One region of the Thioalkalivibrio sp. ALE23 genome, then DNA from elsewhere that is predicted to be linked to it. Evidence: predicted binding sites of a transcription regulator. Region 1 holds the regulator's gene; the other holds the start of a gene.
What was found. Region 1 encodes LexA, which represses DNA repair genes until DNA is damaged. Its sites were predicted from a motif close to TACTGTNNATATNNACAGTA; they were not measured.
Positions count from the first base shown of each region.

Region 2: a site for LexA is predicted at 1,599-1,618, ahead of F573_RS0106670 (error-prone DNA polymerase). Genes of this name have one in related genera too.

Region 1 is NZ_KB900033.1:75,650-81,335, forward strand. Features, by position in the region: gene F573_RS0107090 (hemerythrin domain-containing protein) at 1-507, opposite strand, end outside; gene F573_RS0107095 (hemerythrin domain-containing protein) at 500-1,045, opposite strand; partial or broken gene F573_RS14215 (GreA/GreB family elongation factor) at 1,221-1,379, shown strand; gene F573_RS0107105 (DNA polymerase Y family protein) at 1,389-2,831, opposite strand; gene imuA (translesion DNA synthesis-associated protein ImuA) at 2,987-3,640, opposite strand; gene lexA (transcriptional repressor LexA) at 3,637-4,281, opposite strand; gene F573_RS0107120 (S10 family peptidase) at 4,345-5,686, opposite strand, start outside.
Region 2 is NZ_KB900032.1:614,478-620,163, reverse strand. Features, by position in the region: gene aat (leucyl/phenylalanyl-tRNA--protein transferase) at 1-224, shown strand, start outside; gene F573_RS0106680 (hypothetical protein) at 240-866, opposite strand; gene gloA (lactoylglutathione lyase) at 1,019-1,519, shown strand; gene F573_RS0106670 (error-prone DNA polymerase) at 1,620-4,847, shown strand; gene F573_RS0106665 (iron-sulfur cluster assembly accessory protein) at 4,856-5,251, opposite strand; gene F573_RS0106660 (non-heme iron oxygenase ferredoxin subunit) at 5,279-5,599, opposite strand; gene sufT (putative Fe-S cluster assembly protein SufT) at 5,599-5,686, opposite strand, start outside.

The DNA.
Region 1 (5,686 bases):
GTGTTCCAGCATCGCGGTCTGGTCCAGCAGCTCCTCGTGTTCGCGCAGCATGATCGAGGTCGGGTCATCGCCGCGGGGATGGCGCGGCAGATCGAGCAGCGGGACGATCAGTTCGTTCTCCACGTGTACGTGGCGTCGCAGTCCGGCGACGTAGGCATGAAACGCCGGGGCTGCGCCCTCGGCGTCGCCGGCATTGACCCGGTGCAGGGCGCTGGCGAACAGGCGGTCGATACGCAGGTGGTCGCGGGTGAGGAGATCGACCAGGTCGACGGGCTCGGTGTCGTCGCGCCGGCGGACCCGCAGGGTCCACAGCGGCGGGCCGGCCTCGACGGTTTCCCAGTGGATGGCATGACGCAGTTGCTGTGCGACCGCGGCCATCAGCAGTTCGGGCTCTTCCTCCACCAGCACGTCGAAGGTCTGACCGGCGCCGAGTTCGCGCAGGGTGTAGTAGGCGCGGGTATGGGCATGGTCGCCCAGCCCGCGCAGGTCGAGAGTGAAATCAGCCATGGGGTTCCGGTTCCAGGTCGCGCCGGCGGGCCATGGATTCGCCGATGGCGCGGCATTGATCGGCGTCCAGCAGGTGTTCGGCCAGCGGCAGCACGGCTTCTTCCTCGAGGGCCAGATGGCGGCGGTACTGGTCGATCCATTCCGCCGCGCCGTCCAGCGAGGCATCGCGTCCTTCGGCGATGTCGAGCAGGGCCGGCTCCAGCCGGGACCAGCCGTTTTCCAGGGTTTCGTGCTCCGCGGTAAGACGGTCCAGCCAGTCGGGCAGCTGGGGATGGCAGTCGGGATGATGGCCAAGGCCCTTGAGCCGCGGGAACAGATCTTCGTCCTCGTCGGCATGGTGGTGCGGTGCGGAGGCATGGAAATATTTCAGCAGCCGCTGGGCGGCGGCCTGGGCCTCGGCATCCGCACCATGATCGGGGACATGGGCCTGCAGGCGGTCGAGCGTCTCCAGACAGCCCTTCAGGCGACGATGACAGGCACGCAGGACTTCGAGGGGGCGATCGAAGCCGGGCAACGGTTCGTTCATCTGGAGATTCATGCGGGCCTCGGGATGCACATCTGCCCCCTGTGTAGCAGTTCGGTGACCGTGTGGCCTTGATGCGGATCACATCGTGCGGAGGGTTTGTCTTTTGTGTCATTCGCCCCCAGAATCGATGGGACAGAGGCACCGGCGTCCGCGTGCCCGGCTTTGTAGTGTCCGTCGTTGCCGCGGCGGCCTTTCCCTGTCGATCATGGCGCCGGTGGGCAGTGCCCTGCTCGGGCTCTCGGAGGGCGAGGAGATCGAGTGGCTGCGTCCGGGCGGGGGCGTGATGCACGTGCGCATCGACAAGGTGCTGTTTCAGCCGGAGCGGGCGGGCGAACACCACCGGTAACCGCGGGGGCTATCCCCAGTAGCCCTGGCGATACCATTGCCCGCTGCGCAGGCAGCGGAACACCCAGACCCCGCGACCGCGGGGGTCGCGCGCCAGGGCATAGTCGCGGCGCTGATCGTTTCCCCGGTCCCACCAGCCGTTTTCCATGCGTCCCAGGGGCTGCAGCCCCTGCAGATCCGTGGCCGCTGCCGGCACCGGCGCGTGCACCCACAGGGCCGTGCCGCAGGCCTGCTGCGCGGGACCGGGCGTGGATCGGCCCCGTTGCAGGGTGGAGCCGACGGGCTCCTGCGCGTCTTCCGGGGCCGGGGTTCCCCGGTTGCTCAGGCCGCCGACCTTCTGTGCCCCCAGGCGCGCCCGCAGGCGGGCAAGCACGGCGGGCAGGTGCGTGCCCGGGTTGTTCTCGCCGGCGGGGTCTCCGGTCAGCAGGCCGTCATCGGTGGCGGGCGGGTCCAGCAGGTCGGCCGCGTGCAGGCGCAGGCCGATGACCGGGGCCTGCAGGGTTTCGCGCTCCAGTCGGGTCTGCCACAGGCTCAGCCAGTCCGCCGCGCGGATGCCCGGCTGGCCGCGTTCCAGGCTCAGGCGGGTGGTGGCCTCGCGATGCCGCAGTTCCAGCTGCATGCGCTGCAGGCTCAGGGCCCGCCCGCGCAATTGCTGCTCGGCCTGCTGCAGCAGGCGGCGCAGCGGGAACACCAGCGCGGTGCTTGCGCGGATTTCGTGATCCAGGCGCAGGGCGAGTTCCAGGGTGGCCGGGGGACAAAAGCGCGGCAGGGCCTCGCGGGCATCGCCCAGCAGGCGGTCGATGGTCTGCAGCAGTGCCGGTTCGTGGCGTCGTGCCAGTTCCGCGCGCGGCAGACGCAGCAGGTCACCGAACATCCGCAGGCCGGTGGCCTGTAGGGCCTCGCGGGTGCCCGCGGGCAACGGCAGGGTGTTCAGCGGGAAGCGTGCCAGATTGCGGCGCAGGGCGTCGCGGTCCTCGGGGATCTCCGGGTGCCGGTGCGTGGCGAACAGCCGTGCAGCGGCCGGGCTGCGGGCCATGCCGGTGCGCGGCTGGAAACCCAGTTCGCGCAGCAGGGCCTCCACGCGTTCGCGCAGGGCCGGAAGCCCGCCGAACAGGCGCCGGCTGCGCCCGGCCTCGAGCAGGATGCGCTGCTCTTCGGGTTCGGGATGCACGTGGTCGCTGAACTGCAGCAGGGCGGCGGCCAGCTGGTGAATCTCGCGCGCACGGGCCGCCGGGTCGTCCTCGATCAGTTCCGGGGTGTCCAGCAGGGCCAGGGCATCGCCCAGGGGCATGCCCGGACGGGCGCCGGCGCGGCGCGCGGCACGGTTGGCGGCATGCACCCGGGGGCGTTCCCCGCGTTCCACGATCAGCAGGGGGTGCTGCGCGAGACGGTCGGCATCCGCGCGGCGGCGGGCCTGGAGGTCCAGGGCCAGATGCGGAAGCTGCACGGCCAGCCAGCATTCCCGGGCCTCCGGCGCGGGGACGGGAGCGGGGTCAGGTTCCCGCGCCGGCTCCGGGAGCCCCGGGAGCCCCGGGAGCAGTTGCAGGGTCGGACCCGGGGGGGCTTGCTCCGTGTCGGGTGCCGGCCGCGCAGGGCGTGCGTCCGGGATCACGGGGTGCCCTCCGCGGGAGGCGGGTGTGCCACGGAGAGATCCAGCGGCCGGCCGCGCCGGTACCGGGCGCCGCTGCCCTTGATGAAGTGCAGGCGCAGGCCCCGGCCATGGGGCTGCCATTGCAGGCGCTGATGTGCGGGTGAGGGCTGTTCCGCGGCCTGTGGTGGACGATGGAGCACGGCACAGGCGCGGCTTTCGCCGGCCGCCAGGCGCAGACGCCGCAGTCGTGCGGTCTCCGCGGGGCCATGGATCCAGATCAGCAACACGCCAAAGGCCGGGTCGCGCAGGCACTGTTCCGCACTCCACAGGCGTTCGCCGTCCTGGTCGGCCCGCACCAGCAGGACCCGCTCCGGGGGAATGCCCAGCTGTTGCCAGCCGGGGAGCCAGGGGGTGGCCGGCGGGCCGATCAGGGCGATCCACAGCCGTGCGCGCCCGCAGGCGGCGAGCATCGGGACCAGCAGGCGGGTCTCGCCGCTGCCGAAGGGCGCGCCCAGCAGTTCCACCAGCTGGCCGCGCGGCCAGCCGCCGCCCAGGGCCGTTTCCAGTTCGGGTGTCCCCGCTGGCCAGACCGCGTCGCCGCTGGCGGGGGCGCCCTGGCGGCCGCGCCACAGGGACGGGTGTTCCAGCAGTGAGTCCAGGGCGCGGCTCATTCCCTTTCCAGATCGCGCAGCACGCCCACGCCGATCCCCTCGATCGCGAGTTCGCGGCGCTCGGGGTCGATCTCGATGGGGGCGAAATCCGGGTTTTCGGGCAGCAGGCGGATCCGCGAACCATCGTGGTGGAAGCGCTTGACCGTGACCTCGTCCTCGATGCGCGCGACCACGATCTGGCCATCCCGGGCCTCCGGCGTGCGGCGCACGGCGAGCAGGTCACCGTCGAGGATGCCGGCATCGCGCATGCTTTCGCCGTGTACCCGCAGCAGGTAGTCGGGGCGGGCGCGGAACAGGGCGTCGCCGAGTTGGTAGTGCCCCTCGATGTGTTCGGTGGCCAGCAGCGGCGAGCCGGCCGCGACCCGGCCGATCAGGGGAATGCCCTCCGCCCCGGACGGCGTGGCGGGCGAGGGGCGCGTGTCGGGGGACAGGCGGATCCCGCGGGCCGCCCCGCCCACCAGTTCGATCGCACCCTTGCGCACCAGGGCCTTGAGGTGGCATTCCGCCGCATGCGGCGAGCGGAAACCGAAGGCCGCGGCGATCTCGTTGCGCGTAGGCGCGGTGCCCTGGGTGGTCACCACCTCGGTGATGTAGTCGAGGATGGCCTGCTGGCGCGGGGTGAGCGACGGGACGGACGACACGGGGGCGGCTCCGGATACTGTTCATAATTACAGTAACCGGAGGGCGCCCGGGTCGGCAAGCGGTCAGTCGGGGTCCGCTTCAGCTCCGTCTTCTGCGTGTCCGGTGTAGAAGCGCCGGGCGTCGTCGAACAGCCCGGCGTTGGTGTCGGCACGCATGTACAGCATGTGCCCGCCGGGATAGCGGCCGGTGACGATGCGCTCGTCGTCGCCCGGGTCCGCGGCATGCGCGATCTGCCCCAGCAGCCATTCGGTGGCGAAATAGGGGGTGATCAGGTCGGCCTCGCCGTGCACGCTGAAGATGCGAAAGCGGGGATCGAGTGCCAGGGCGGTGGCCAGGTCGTCCATCGCCGAGGCCGGGCCGGTCCGCTGCGAGCTGTCCCAGTCCCAGGCACCGAAGACCTCGCGGCTGAGCAGGCGATACTGATGCCCGTGCGACCAGTCCAGGGTGTTGCGCAGGTGGTCCAGCATGGCGGTGGACAGCGGGGCCACCAGACCGTCGAGGATGGCATCGGCCCGCGGCCGCGTGCGGGTCGGGACCGGATCCGGCGAATCGATCCCGCCATCGTACAGGCTGACCAGCCGGCCCTCGTCTCGCAGCAGGCCACGCTGCGCCATGTTCAGGGTGATGCGGCCGCCGGTCGCGCGCAGGTGGTCGCGGTCGATGCCGGTGAAGCGGGCCACTTCATCGATCCAGTCGGCGTCGATCCGTCCCGGGTGCAGCAGCCCCTCGAGATAGTCCCCCAGCGCGAATGCCTCCGCCTGCTCGAGGCTCGGCGGGTCATCGCCCAGGCGGTCATGCGCGCGTGCCGAGGCGGTCAGCGCCGGCAGCATCAGGGCGTGCGGGAGCGGACGGCCGGTGCCGCCCTCGAGCATGCCGAAATCCAGCGCGGGGGAGACCAGCACCGTGCCCGAGACGCTGATGCCGGAGTTGCGCATCAGCCGCGCGGGCAGGGCACCGGCGCGATAGCCGCCATAGCTTTCCCCGCCGAGGTACACCGGGTCGCCGCGCCGTCCGTGGTCGTCCAGCCAGCGTTCCAGGGTTTCTTCCAGGGCGGCCAGGTCGCCCTCCGGCTCGAAGAAATCTTCGGGATCGCCGGCCTCCATCACCCGACTGAAACCGGTGCCCGGCGGATCGATGAAGACGAGGTCGGTAAACGCCAGCCAGGTCTTCGGGTTGTCCGTCAGCCGTGGTGGCGTGGCGGCCGACAGGCCCCGGTCGTCGGTGTCCAGGACCCGCGGTCCGAGTCCGCCGACGTTGAGATAGGCCGAGGCCGCCCCCGGGCCGCCGTTGAACAGGAAGGTCACCGGGCGGTCGGTGTCTTCATCCTCCACCGTGTAGGCCACGCTGAAGACCCGTGCCTCGGGGTGTTCGCGATCCTCGCCCAGCGGGGTGTAGCCGACCGTC
Region 2 (5,686 bases), on a different contig from region 1:
CGAAGATTGCCCTCGCCTGGCTGTGCCGCCACATGGTGGCCCGGGACTGGCCGCTGATCGACACCCAGATGGCCACCGAACACCTGGTGAACCTGGGCGCGATCGAACTCCCGCGCGACACGTTCCTCCGCCGGATCCGTCCCCTGGTCGCCGACCGGACCGTGCCGCCGCCGGGCCCCTGGACGCTCGACCCGGACCTGCATCCGCTGGACCCGGAGTGGTAGACCCCGGGCAGACCGTCACTGGCGACAAAACGGCCCCACCTGCCAGAACCGCCGGCAGCGGAACTCGGACTCGCAGCTCTCCAGCTGGCTCGCATAGCGACTGGCGCGGTCACGCACCTGACGCGCGGCGCGCTGCACCCCGGGCTTGCCGCGATAGCTGCCGCGGTTATAGCCGCCCTGCCCCTCGTGGTAGGCGAGATACAGGTGCTCCGGGTTATGCAGGGAAACCCCGGTCATGCGCCGGGTGCGCTCGTTGTACCAGCCGATGAAGTCGGTCGCGTGCTTCATGTGCGTGCGCCGGGCGAAGCGGCTGCCGGCGTCCTCGCGGTATTCGCCCCAGACGGGGTCCTGGGCCTGGGCATAGCCATAGGCCGAGGACGGCCGGCGCCACGGGATGATCCCCAGCAGGCGCTCGCGTGGCGGGCGCACGTGGCTGCGGAACGAGGACTCCTGCTGGATGATCGCCATCTGCGTGGCAATGGGCGTGCCCCATTGCTCCTGGGAGTCCAGGGCGTAGTCGTACCAGCGCGGTTCCTCGCGGAAGATCTCGCAGATGTTGCTCTGATCCTGCGGCGGCGAGGGCGAGAGCATCGCGCAGCCGCTGGCCGTCAGCACCAGGGCCAGCAGGGCCAGGGCCCGCATTGCCAGTCGTGAGTTCACCCCGATCTCCGTATTCTTCCCTTGCGATCCGCGCAGTATAGGACAGCACGCACCGGCCGGGCAGTTGCGGGAGACGCCGGGGGCGTGTTCCATTCTCCCGACCCATCCCATTCGGCCGAACAAAGGATCCGCACATGAGCGACAACCCCACCGCAGGCTTCCGCTTCAACCACACCATGCTGCGCGTGAAGGACCCCGACGCGTCGCTGGATTTCTACCGCCGCGTGTTCGGCATGGAGCTGGTGAAGACCCTGGACTTCCCGGAATTCGAGTTCACGCTGTATTTCCTCGCGCGTCAGGACGACGACGAACCCGCCCCGCCGCAGGACGAGGGCGAACGCACCCGCTGGATGTTCAGCCAGCGCGGCATCCTCGAGCTGACCTACAACTACGGCACCGAGAAGGATCCGGACTTCCACTACCACGACGGCAACGCCGAACCGCAGGGCTTCGGCCACATCTGCTTCTCGGTGCCCGACCTGGACGCCGCGGTGCGCTGGTTCGACCAGAATAACGTGGAGTTCGTGAAGCGCCCGGACGAGGGCGGACTGAAGGACATCGCCTTCGTGAAGGACCTCGACGGCTACTGGATCGAGATCCTGGAGCCCGCGCGCCTCACCGGCCTGGGGCGCTGATCCCCCGCCCCATTTCCGAAGCCCCCTGACAGCCCTCGCCGTCCCCCGGAATCCGGGGGGCGGCTTGCTTCGCCCGTGATACTGTACAAATATACAGTACATGGACGAACGCGAACCCGCAGCCGACACCGCCCCGGCCTTTGCCGAGCTGACGGCGCTGAGCAACTTCTCGTTCCTGCGCGGGGCCTCGCACCCGGAGGAGCTGGTGGAGCGCGCGGCGGCGCTGGGCTATCGCGCGCTGGCGCTGACCGACATCGCCTCGCTGGCGGGCCTGGTGCGCGCGCACGAGGCGGCGCAGCGCACCGGCGTGCACCTGATCGCGGGCGCCCGCCTGCAGCTGGCCGACGGCCCCGAACTGACCGTGCTGGTGCGCGACCGCACGGGCTATGCCGCCCTGTGCCGCCTGATCACCACCGCGCGCGGGGCCGCGGACAAGGGCGAGCACCACCTGACCCGGGCGGATCTGGAGGCAGTCCCGGAAGCGGAGCGCGCCGGCTGGCACGTGCTGCTGCATCTGTGGCCGGAATCCGACACGGCCGATCCCGACGACGCAGCGGCCTGGCTGCGGGCATGGGCCGCGCCCGGGCAGGGACATCTGGCGGTGGCGCTGCTGCGGACGCCCGGGGATCCGGCGCAGATCGCCCGGGCACGGCAGCTCGCGCAGGCACACGACCTGCCGGTGACGGCCTGCGGCGACGTGCACATGCATGCCCGCGGCCGCCGCGCACTGCAGGATGTCCTGACCGCCCTGCATCACCGCTGCACGGTCGCGCAGGCCGCCGGCGAGCTGTTCCCCAACGGCGAACGCTGCCTGCGCCCGCGCGCCGATCTGGCCACGCTGTATCCCGCCGCCTGGCTGTGCCACGCGGTCGCCATCGCCGACGACTGCCGCTTCTCCCTGGACGAACTCGAATACCACTACCCCACCGACCCGCTGCCGCCCGGGCGCACCGCCACCGAGTACCTGCGCGATGAGAGCCTGCGCGGGGCCCGCAAGCGCTGGCCCGACGGTATCCCGGAGGCGGTACAGGCGCAGATCGAGCGCGAGCTGGGCATCATCGCCGAGCTGGGTTACGAGCCGTATTTCCTCACCGTGTACGACATCGTGCGCTTCGCGCGCAGCCGCGGGATCCTGTGCCAGGGGCGGGGTTCGGCGGCCAACTCGGCGGTGTGCTACGCGCTGGGCATCACCGCGGTGGATCCGTCGCGCTCGAGCATGCTGTTCGAGCGCTTCATCTCCGCCGAGCGCGGCGAGCCACCGGATATCGACGTCGACTTCGAGCACGAGCGCCGCGAGGAGGTGATCCAGTACATCTACCGGCGCTACGGCCGCAACCGCGCGGCACTGGCCTGTACCGTGATCCGCTATCGCCGCCGCAGCGCCCTGCGCGACGTGGGCCGGGCGCTGGGGCTCTCGCGCGCGCGACTGGACGCGCTGACCGCCAACCTCGCCTGGTGGGACGAGGGCATCCCGCCCGAGCGCCTGCGCGAGGTCGGCCTGGAACCCGACGGTGCCCTGGCCCGCCAGTGGCAGGCCCTGACCGCCGAGCTGGTCGGTTTCCCGCGCCATCTGTCGCAGCACACCGGGGGCTTCGTGATCGCCGCCGGGCGGCTCGACGAGCTGGTGCCGATCGAGAACGCGGCGATGCCCGAACGCAGCGTGATCCAGTGGGACAAGGACGACCTCGACGCCGCCGGCCTGCTGAAGATCGACGTGCTGTCGCTGGGGATGCTCTCCTGCGTGCGCCGCGCGCTGGAGCTGATGCACCGGCACCGCGGCCGCGACTGGGGCCTGGCCGACATCCCGGCCGAGGACCCGGCGGTCTACGCGATGCTGCAGAAGGCCGACAGCCTGGGGGTGTTCCAGATCGAGTCACGCGCGCAGATGAGCATGCTGCCGCGGCTGAAGCCGAAGAACTTCTACGACCTGGTGATCGAGATCGCCATCGTGCGGCCCGGCCCCATCCAGGGCGAGATGGTGCATCCCTATCTCAAGCGCCGGGCACACCCCGAGCGGGTGCGCTTCCCCAACGCGGAGATCGAGCGGGTGCTGGGGCGCACCCTGGGCGTGCCCATCTTCCAGGAACAGGTGATCGAGCTGGCGATGGTGGCGGCCGGGTTCTCCGCCGGCGAGGCCGACGGGCTGCGCCGCTCCATCGGCGCCTGGCGCCGCCGCGGGGATCTCGGGCGCTGGCGCGAGCGGCTGCTGGAGGGGATGCGCGAGCGCGGCTATTCCGCCGAGTTCGCCGAGCGGCTGTATCGCCAGATCCTCGGCTTCGGCGAGTACGGCTTCCCCGAATCGCACTCCGCCAGCTTCGCGCTGATCACCTGGGTCTCGGCCTGGCTGAAGTGCTTCGAGCCGGCGATCTTCGCCTGCGCGCTGCTCAACAGCCAGCCGATGGGCTTCTACGGCCCGGCGCAGATCGTGGCCGATGCCCGCCGTCACGGCGTGGAGGTGCGCCCGGTGGACGTGAACCACAGCCAGCCGGAATGCAGCCTCGAGGCCGCCGGCGACTCACCGGATACGCCGGACGCGCCGGACGTGCCGGATGCCCCGCTGGCCCTGCGCCTGGGCTTCAACCGCGTCCAGGGCCTGCGTCGGGAGGTCGCCGAACGCATCCACGCGGCCCGCGCCGAGGGCCCGTTCAGCGACGTGCCCGAGCTGGTCGCACGCGCCCGGCTGAGCCGGGCCGAGGCCGGCCGGCTGGCGCGCGCCGGGGCCCTGGCCGGGCTGGCCGGCAACCGCCATCAGGCGCGCTGGGCCGCCGATGCGGTGGAGGCGCCGCTGCCGCTGTTCGAGGGCCTGCCGCAACACGCCGAGCCCGCCGACGCCCCGCACGAGCCACGCGAGCCGAACGAGCCGGGGCAGGCCGGGGACAACGCCCGCACGCCCCTGCTGCCGGTGCCCGACGCGGTGGACGACCTGATCCAGGACTACGCCACCACCGGCCTCACGCTGGGACCGCACCCGCTGGCCCTGCTGCGCCCGCAGCTCGAACGCCGACGCCTGCCGGATTCCGCGACGCTTTCCGCGCGCCGGCGCCCCGGCCCGGCGCGCTACGCGGGTCTGGTGATCACCCGCCAGCGCCCGGGCTCGGCCAACGGCACGGTATTCCTGACCCTGGAGGACGAACACGGCACGCTGAACGTGATCGTCTGGCCCGACCGCGTGGAACGCTTCCGCGCCGAGGTCCTGCACGGCCAGCTGCTGGAGATCGACGGCGAATGGCAGTGGGCCGACGACGTCGGCCACCTGGTCGCCCGCCGCCTGACCGACCGCAGCACCTGGCTCGGCGACCTGGTCACCCGCTCCCGCGACTTCGGCTAACGGCCAGATCAGGAAGCGGCGGTATCCACGGAGAAGCTCTCGCCGCAGCCGCATTCGGCGGTGACGTTCGGGTTGTGGAAGACGATTTGCCGGGTCAGCCCCTCCGCCTGGAAATCGATCTCCGTTCCGCGGATGAATTCGAAGCTCTTCGGATCGACATGGACGTCGAGGCGTTCATCCACGCGGAACACCAGATCATCGGGTCGCGGCTCGCGGACCAGGTCCACCGAATACATCCACCCGGAGCACCCGGTGCGTTTCACTTCAACGCGAAATCCGACGGCCTCGGGGTCACTCTCCATCTGTGCGAGGATGTGCCGGACCGCATCGTCGGTCGCGCGAATCCGGTCGCTCTCCGGAATGCGGGCGGTCTCGGCGGTCGCGTCGGCGATGTTCGAATTCATGGCTACACCTCTCTGGCGTGAAACGGGTCAATCCCAGCGGTCGTCACGGACCTCGACGCGCCCGTCGCGGACGCGCACCGGGAAACAGGTAAGTGGCTCCACCGCCGGGGCGGTGAGTGCACTGCCGTCGCGCAGACAGAACTCGGCACCGTGGTGCGGACACACCAGTCGGTCATCACGCAACTCACCCTCGGCGATCGGATATTCCTCGTGCGAGCACAGGTCCTCGATGGCGTAGAAGGACCCCTCCAGGTTGAAGACCGCGATCGGGACATCATCGACCTCCACCACCCGGCGCTCGCCCGGGGGAATGTCGTCCACCGCGGCTACATCGACCCAGTCTTCCATCAGAACATCCCCGTTTCGAGGCGCGCGGCCTCGCTCATCCGCGAGGCATCCCACGGTGGATCAAACACCATCTCGACCCCCGCCTGC